2 regions of the Paenibacillus aurantiacus genome follow, and region 2 is predicted to be linked to the other one. Evidence: riboswitches for the same ligand, from Rfam matches in the RefSeq annotation. Region 2 holds a riboswitch; the other holds the start of a gene.

Region 1 (4,416 bases), on a different contig from region 2:
TTCTGCTTCGCGTGACACCAGGGGTGGAAGCGCACACGCACGAGTATATCTCGACCGGCCAGCAGGATTCCAAGTTCGGTTTCGACGTTGAAAGCGGCGCCGCTTTCCGCGCGGTGCGCGAGGCGAATGGCCTGCCGAATCTGGAGCTGCTCGGCGTTCATTCCCATATCGGATCCCAGATCTTCGAAGTCGACGGCTTCGAGGTGGCCGCGAGCAAAGTGGCGCAGTTCGCGCTGCTCGTGCGCGATGAGCTGAATGTCACGTTCCCGGTTATCAATCTGGGCGGGGGCTTCGGTATCCGGTATGTGGAAGGCGATACGCCGCTGCCGGTTGCGACTTACGTCCAAGCGATCACCAGCGCGATCAAGGACAACTTCGGCGGGGCGAGCTATCCGATTCCGGAAATTTGGGTAGAGCCTGGCCGCAGCATCGTTGGGGACGCTGGTACGACGCTGTATACGATCGGGACAAGCAAAGATATTCCCGGCGTGCGCAAATACATCGCCGTCGACGGCGGCATGACCGACAACCCGCGCCCGGCGCTGTACGAGTCCAAGTACGAGGCTGTCATCGCCAACCGGGCCGGTGAAGTGGCTGATGAGACTGTAACTGTCGCGGGCAAATGCTGCGAGAGCGGCGACAAGCTGATCATCGACTGCCAGCTGGCGAAGCCGCACACGGGCGATCTGCTCGCGGTGCTGTGCACCGGCGCCTATAACTATTCGATGGCGAGCAACTACAATCGGATTCGCCGTCCGAGCGTCGTCTTCGTGAAGGACGGTCATTCGGATCTGGTCGTCAAGCGCGAGTCGCTCGACGACATTGTGGGCAACGATATTTTGCCTGCGCGCATGAAGAAAGTGTCCGCTGTTCAATAATTCACGGGCCGTCCCCCGGTGCTTTCAGCCGCTTCATGCGGCGATCGCCGGGGGACAAGCTTTTTATCGGGGACGCTTTCTGCTATAATGGCAATGTTTATACAACCGAAAGGGTGGATTTCAATGGCAAAACAAGCGAAAATTACGATGGCGGACGGGGCGGAAGTCGTCCTGGATCTGTTCGATCAAGACGCGCCTAATACAGTAGCAAATTTCGAGAAGCTCGCGAATAGCGGCTTCTACAACGGTCTTACGTTCCACCGCGTCATTCCAGGCTTCGTCGCGCAAGGCGGCTGCCCGGACGGCATGGGCACAGGCGGCCCAGGTTACACGATCAACTGCGAAATCAACCCGAACAAGCATGAGCGCGGCACGCTCGCGATGGCGCATGCCGGCCGTAACACAGGCGGCAGCCAGTTCTACATCTGTTACCAGCCTCAGCCTCACCTGGACGGCGGACACACCGTCTTCGGTAAAGTAGCTAAAGGCATGGAGCACGTGGACACGTTCAAAAATGGCGTGAAGATGGAGAAAGTCGAAATCGTGGAAGTATAATCGCAAGCTTTCGTTCGTCCCCCGAAGCGGCACTGGCCGCCTGGGGGATTTTTCTGTTTCGCGGGAAGCTCGTCCGTGTATTAACAACTAACGAATCCCGGTGCAGGTAAGTCAGTGAACGCGCCCGACGCCGGGAATAGCGAATGGTTGAAGGGGGAGCCGCCTCATGGAACGAGAACAGTATTACGTATCCGTCTCTGCGCGCACGATCGGTAAGGAACCGTCGATCGCTGAACAGCTGACGGTCTATGCGAACGAGGAGGAATTGCGCGAGCTGGAGACGCTGCTGGACGTCGAAGACAAGGACGACCAACTGACGCACGTGCGGGCGGTCATTCCGTACAAGTCCGCCGAGCGCGATCCGGCGACGGACCGGTTCAGCGAGCATTTGGAGATGCTCTACGCCTACATCTACAAGATCGGCACGCCGGAGACAAAGGCGCATATTGAGTCGATGGACATTTTGCCGAAGCTGGAGAACCAGAACCACTATCTGCCAGGTTACAAGTGAGCAGACAGAGTTGAATAATCGATGCTCGGGCGCCTGCTGGCAACCGGGCGTTTTTGCTTTTTGGCGGACTTCAGCGGGCTGCCATGCGTAAGCTGATCTGCCTATTGCTGCGGAAATGAAAGCTGGTTGCTTTTTTTCAGGGGGAGTGGTAACATTTTGTCAAAGTATTGCAGCTTACCTTCGGGGCAGGGTGAAATTCCCAACCGGCGGTGATCAAGACGGATTCGGCCACGCATGACGAGTGCGAGCCGAGGTCGATCTTGTCAGTCCGTGACCCGTCCATGCACGGCGCTTCTCGACTTGCGAGAGCGGCGGCGCATGAACGGTGGACCCGGTGAGATTCCGGGACCGACAGTATAGTCTGGATGGGAGAAGGAGGCGGCAGCGTATACCGTTCATGAATATAACCTTTTGACTTGTTCTTTTTTTCACGTTGTCTTGGGTTTTATTTGAGCGCGTCCTTGTGCTGTTTCCTAGTGTATCTCCCATCACCCCGTCGGCTTCATGCGGATAGGGGTGTTTTTATTTTGTCGATCGTGTTAAATGACGCATACTATATGCAGCTCGCTCTGGATATGGCGGCGAAAGCAAGCGGCCAGACCGATATCAACCCGGTCGTTGGCTGCGTTATCGTCAAGGAAGGCCGCATTGTCGGACTTGGCGCCCATCTGAAGCGCGGCGAAGGTCACGCTGAAGTGCATGCGCTGCGGATGGCTGGCGAACAAGCGGAAGGCGCCACCGCTTACGTGACTCTCGAGCCATGCAGTCACCATGGCAAGACGCCTCCATGCTGCGAGCGGCTCATCGAGGCTAAGGTGTCCCGTGTCGTCGTTGCTTGCACGGATCCGAATCCGATGGTGGCCGGCCGCGGCGTGAAGCGTCTGCAGGAGGCGGGGATCGAGGTCGAGGTTGGTCTGCTCGGCGACGCATCGGAGCGGATGAACGAGAAATTCAACAAATTCATTACGACGCGCAAGCCGTTCGTGACGCTCAAGACGGCGATGACGCTCGACGGGAAGATCGCCGCGAAGACCGGAGACAGCCGCTACGTCAGCGGTTCGGCCTCCCGTGAACAGGTACATACGCTCCGGCATCAGCATATGGGCATCATGGTCGGCGTGCAGACTGCGCTGGCCGACGATCCGGAACTGACGACAAGGCTAAGCGTGCCTGCCGTGCATCCGGCCCGTATAATTGTCGATTCGAAGCTTCGGCTGCCCGTGACGTCCCGCTTGTTTCACAACAAAGAAGTGCCCGTTATCATCGTGACCGTTGAAGGTGCCGACGAACGGCGCCGTGCTGAGCTGGAAGCGGCTGGAGCGCGAGTTCTGGCGTGCGGCAGCGGCGAGCAGGTTGACTTGGAGCTGGCGATGACCCGATTGGGCGAACTGGAGATCGGGTCGATCTTGCTGGAAGGCGGAGGCAAGCTGAACGGCGCCATGCTGGAGCGAGGCTTGATCGATAAGGTCATGCTGTTCATCGCGCCGAAGATCATCGGCGGCGAACGCGCGCCGGAAGCGTTCTCCTTCGGCGGCTTTGAGCGGATGAGCGAAGCAATCGGCCTGCGCGGCGTGACGATGGAGCAGGTCGGCGACGATTATTGCCTGACCGGTTATCCGGTGTACGCCTGACCGGCAGTTGCTGTCATCGCTGGTGGAAGCGGGAGGAGGAGAAAATTGTTTACGGGATTGATTGAAGAAGTGGGCACGCTGAAGCGGACCTACAAGCAGGGCGAAGCGATGAAGCTTACAATAGAAGCGGCGCGCGTGCTGGGTGACGTGAAGGACGGCGACAGCATCGCTGTGAACGGGGTTTGCTTGACCGTAACGGACTTCGATGCCGCCTCCTTTACGGTGGATGTCATGCCGCAGACTTACCGCCATACGAATTTGAAGGACATGAGGCCAGGCGAGCGGCTCAATCTGGAACGAGCGATGCAGGCGGGCGGCCGCTTCGGGGGCCATATCGTGCAGGGACACGTCGACGGTACGGGTACGATCGTCGCACGCACGCCGGACGCGAATGCCGTCGTGTTCACGATTCAGCCTCATGACACGTCGCTCATGCGGTATGTGATCGGGCAAGGCTCTGTCACGCTAGACGGTATCAGTTTAACGGTTATCGACCGGAGCGATTCCGAATTTTCCGTCTCGATCATTCCGCATACGCTGCGAGAGACCGCGCTTCAGTTGAAGCAGCCTGGCAGCGTGATCAATATCGAAGGCGATGTGCTGGGCAAATACGTTGACCATCTGCTGCGGTATCCGGGCGGCGATGCGTCAAGCGGGGATCAAGGCCGGAAGAAGAGCGGCGGCTTGACGGCGGCTTTTCTCGCCGAGAACGGCTTTTTCTAGGGAGAGTGAACGAAGCATGACAACGGATCAATCGATATTCGACCCGATCGAAGACGCGCTGCGGGATTTGCGCGAAGGCAAGTGCATTATTGTAGTGGACGATGAAGACCGCGAGAAC
Region 2 (4,416 bases):
TCGGGTCGGGCATTGGGGGCATTCAAACGTTAACGGAAGAGCATGCGACGCTGCTGGAAAGAGGACCGGACCGCGTCAGCCCGACGCTTGTACCGATGATGATCGCGAACATGGCGGCGGCCATGATCAGCATCCGGTTCGGCGCGCTCGGTCCGACGCTCGCGCCCGTGACCGCTTGCTCGATCGGCAACACGGCAATCGGGGAGGCGTGGCACCGCATCCAATCCGGGCGGACGGATGTCATTCTGGCCGGCGGCTCGGAAGCGGCGATATCCGAGATCGCTGCGGCGAGCTTCGCCAAAGCGACCGCGTTGTCGACAAGGAACGACGCGCCGGAACGCGCGAGCCGGCCGTTCGATGCCGGCCGGGACGGGTTCGTGCTCGGCGAAGGCGCGGCGATTCTCGTGCTGGAATCGTTGACGCACGCCCGGGCCCGCGGGGCGCGGATTCTCGCCGAAGTCATCGGTTACGGGGCAAGCTCCGACGCCTATCACATGGTCGCCACCCATCCGGAAGGGGATGGCGCGTACCGCGCAATGCGCGAAGCGATTCGGGAAGCGGGCATCCGGCCGGACGAGGTGGACGTCATCAGCGCGCATGCGACGAGCACGGAGCTCGGCGATCGTTCCGAGACGGCGGCGATTAAGCGATTGTTCGGCGAATATGCTTACCGGATTCCTGTGACCGCGAACAAATCAATGACCGGTCACATGCTCGGCGCGGCGGGGGGAGCAGAGGCGATCGCACTCATTCAGAGCCTGCGGACGGGCATCATCCCGCCGACGATCAACCAGGAGACGCCGGATCCCGAATGCGATCTGGACGTCGTGCCGAACGAGGCGCGCCGGGCGGAATTGCGTATCGGAATGTCGAATTCGTTCGGTTTCGGCGGGCATAACGCCGTCATTGTGCTGAAGCGCTGGGAAGACGAATAAAGAAGTAGGAGGCGGGCGCCGCATACAGAGGCGTCCGCCTTGCCGTTCGCCTGAACTAGCCAATTACAAGCATCCTTCGCGACATCTGCACATAATTTCACTCGTTTGGGTATGAAACTACAAGCCTCCGCCATATTTATCTACATCCATGTTATCGGCCCGACATAGCGCAGCTGCGATAGTGAGCCGGATAAGCGAAGGAGGAGAACTATGCGTTATGACTGCGCGATTGTCGGCGGCGGACCGGCCGGGTTGAATGCCGCTCTCGTGCTCGGACGCGCCAGAAGGGAAGTGCTGCTGCTAGACGACGCTAAGCCCCGCAACCGTGTAACGCGCGCCTCCCATGGTTTCGTCACCCGGGATGGCGTGCAGCCGGCCGAGTTCCGAAGACTAGCGCACGAGGAGCTTGCCCGTTATCCATCCGTCTCCGCGGCACGTGAGAAGGTAACCCGTGTTACCCGCACCGAAGCGGGATTCACGCTGGATACGTCAGCCGGGTCGTCATATGAAGCGAGGCGCATCTTGCTCGCGACGGGGCTGCGGGAAGCGTTCCCGGATATCGCGGGTTTCCGGGACTTCTATGGCAGCAGCCTGTTCAACTGCCCGTACTGCGACGGCTGGGAGCTGCGCGACAAGCGTCTTGTGCTCGTCTCCGAGAGCGCGGGCGCGTTCCATACGGCCAAGCTGCTCCATAATTGGAGCAAAGATCTGATTGTCTGCACGAATTGGCAGACGAATCTGTCAGCTGAACAGCAAATCCTGCTTCACCGCAAAGGCATCATCGTCTATACGAAACCGATTGCCGCATTCGAAGGGAAGGACGGACAGCTAGAGGGAATCCGATTCAAAGACGGAACGACGATCCCGCGGGAAGGCGGTTTCGTGACGCCGCAGTTCGCGCAGAAGAGCACATTCGGCGAGCAGCTTGGCTGCGACTTGAATGCGTATGGCGCGATTATAACCGATGCGTTCGGACGAACGAATGTCAAAGGCGTCTATGCAGCTGGCGATTCGACGGTCGTCTCGCCTTCACAGCTGGTAATCGCAGCGGCAGAGGGCAGCAGGGCCGCGATGGGCGTGAACGCCGATTTAACGGAAGAAGAATTCGAAGCGGAATAACCGGATATCCAATTCACACTGCTGCACTCTGAATTATAGGCTAGACATTTTGCAAACAAAGTAATAAACTATAGAAAGTGAAGTGAAAGTCCAAAATCTAATATCGATCTTCGGGGTAGGGTGCAATTCCCGACCGGCGGTAACTTTCACATGGAGGAAAGAAGCCCGCGACTCCTCTTCCCGATCACGGGCGGGGGACTGATTTGGTGCGAATCCAAGGCCGACGGTATAGTCCGGATGGTAGAAGATCAGCTGTAAATCTGCGGGGTACTCGTCTATACTCAGCAGGTTTATTTGACTGGCCCCGTTACTGCGTTCGAAGCGCAGCAACGGGGCCTTCTTCCTTCATGTCCCTGGATCCAGAAGGGGTAATTATTCATGAGTACCGCATCCGTAACACCAGTTCTAAGGACCAGGCGCGGCTTGCCCGCGTTCTGGCTCGTCGTCATCGGCGCCGCCCTGTGGGGCGTCGATCCGCTGTTCCGCATTCTGCTGCTGGATCACTTAACTTCTACGCAGATCGTCCTGCTCGAGCATGTGATTCTGTTCGTCTTCGCCGCGCCGGTTCTCTGGAGCCGCCGCAGCGAGCTTGCCGGACTTCGGATGACGCACGTCGGCGCCTTGCTCTTCATCTCGTGGGGCGGGTCGGCGATCGCTACGATCCTATTCACGAAGGGCCTTGCCAGCGGTGATTTGAACGCCGTACTGCTGCTCCAGAAGCTTCAGCCGCTGTTCGCGATCGTGCTCGCGCGCTGGCTGCTGAAGGAGCATCTGCCGCGCATGTTCGGGCTGCTATTCGTGCTCGCGCTGCTTGGAACGTACCTCCTGACCTTCGGATTCTCCATTCCGCGCAGCGGCGCATCCGACTTCATTCAGATCGGTAGTCTGTTCTCGATCGGCGCCGCGCTTCTGTGGGGCGGATCGACCGTAATGGGCCGCTACATGCTGGGCAAAGCATCGTACGAAACGGTCACCTCGCTTCGCTTCATGCTGGCGCTGCCGCTGCTGCTCGTCTTGACCATGACCCAGAGCCACGGATGGACGCTCCCGGCTGAAGGACGCGACACCGCGCTTCTCGTCATTAATTTGGCGCTTTCGGCGCTGCTGCCTGGACTATTCAGCATGCTGCTCTACTACAAAGGACTTAGCGCGATAAAAGCTTCCTACGCTACATTGGCGGAGCTTAGCTTTCCGATGGTGGGGGTCATTATTAATTGGGTCGTCTTCGACCAAATGATTTCTTTCCCGCAAATGATCGGCTTCATGCTAATCTGGACAACGTTGTTCGCCATTTCCTGGCAGCAGGACGATCCGGGTAAACCGTCGCCGACGCCATAAACTGTACGTATTGACGAAAAGAGCGCGCCTTGCGAGAGGCGGCTCTTTCGTCGTCTATACGGAGATGGATCAAATTCGATTACCCGCGCGGAATCATTATTTGGTAAGATAGTGAAACGCACAGTATCAAGACAAGCAGCGGGGAGGAATGGCCATGCAGGCGTTACATACGGCATCTTTCGCATTCGAGCTTGAGCAGGATTTGACGATTCGGGGCGAGGTTCGCGTGACCGGCGGGGAAAGCCGCAGACCGGTCGTGCTGCTTGTCCACGGTTTTAAAGGCTTCAAGGATTGGGGGTTCTTCCCGTATGCCGCCGAGCAGCTGGCGCGAAGCGGGTTCGCGGCCGTGACGTTCAATTTCAGCTGCAATGGGGTCGGCCGCTCCGATTTCGACGAACTCCATAAATTCGGACGCAATACATATAGCCGCGAACAATCGGATCTGTCCGAGCTGCTGGATCGTTTGCGCGCCGGGGAGCTCCCGCTCGCGGATCGGATGGACGCCGGAAGGCTCGCGCTGATCGGTCATAGCCGCGGCGGCGGCAACAGCTTGATATTCGCCGCCAGCCAGCCGGATGCAATTCGTGCGGTCGTGAGCTGGAACGGGATATCCGATGTGAATCTGTTCGGGGACGAATTCCGGGAGCAAGTGCTGCGCGAGGGGCTCGGCTATGTCGAGAATGCGCGTACGAAGCAGCACATGCCGATAACGGCAGCGTTCTTCGAGGATTTGGATCGGAATCGGGAACGCTTCGATATTACGACCGCGATCGCGGAATTACCTATGCCGGTGCTGACGGTTCAGGGGGATCAGGACGCGCGGCGGCTTGTCCTTGGACAGGAACGGCTGCAGCAGGCGGCCCCTCGGCAGCGGCATATGCGCATTGAAGGCGCGAACCACACCTTCGGCGCGGTTCATCCGTTCACCGGCACGACTTTCCATCTTGAGCGAGCGCTCGGATTGACGATTGGTTTTCTGACCGAACACTTGCGGCATTCTCATTAAATCAAGCAACAGGAGCGA

The links. A riboswitch is a leader RNA that binds a small molecule or an ion and turns the genes downstream of it on or off. The one in region 2 is predicted to bind FMN.
Region 1: another riboswitch for FMN. It lies ahead of ribD (bifunctional diaminohydroxyphosphoribosylaminopyrimidine deaminase/5-amino-6-(5-phosphoribosylamino)uracil reductase RibD); the one in region 2 lies ahead of ACFFSY_RS24165 (DMT family transporter).

The regions. Positions count from the first base shown of each region.
Region 1 is NZ_JBHMDO010000010.1:29,504-33,919, reverse strand. It holds gene lysA (diaminopimelate decarboxylase) at 1-878, shown strand, start outside; gene ACFFSY_RS05045 (peptidylprolyl isomerase) at 1,002-1,433, shown strand; gene ACFFSY_RS05040 (hypothetical protein) at 1,600-1,944, shown strand; FMN riboswitch at 2,117-2,325, shown strand; gene ribD (bifunctional diaminohydroxyphosphoribosylaminopyrimidine deaminase/5-amino-6-(5-phosphoribosylamino)uracil reductase RibD) at 2,502-3,575, shown strand; gene ribE (riboflavin synthase) at 3,621-4,298, shown strand; gene ACFFSY_RS05025 (bifunctional 3,4-dihydroxy-2-butanone-4-phosphate synthase/GTP cyclohydrolase II) at 4,315-4,416, shown strand, end outside.
Region 2 is NZ_JBHMDO010000039.1:62,107-66,522, reverse strand. It holds gene fabF (beta-ketoacyl-ACP synthase II) at 1-935, shown strand, start outside; gene ACFFSY_RS24170 (NAD(P)/FAD-dependent oxidoreductase) at 1,146-2,054, shown strand; FMN riboswitch at 2,157-2,307, shown strand; gene ACFFSY_RS24165 (DMT family transporter) at 2,433-3,392, shown strand; gene ACFFSY_RS24160 (alpha/beta hydrolase family protein) at 3,547-4,398, shown strand.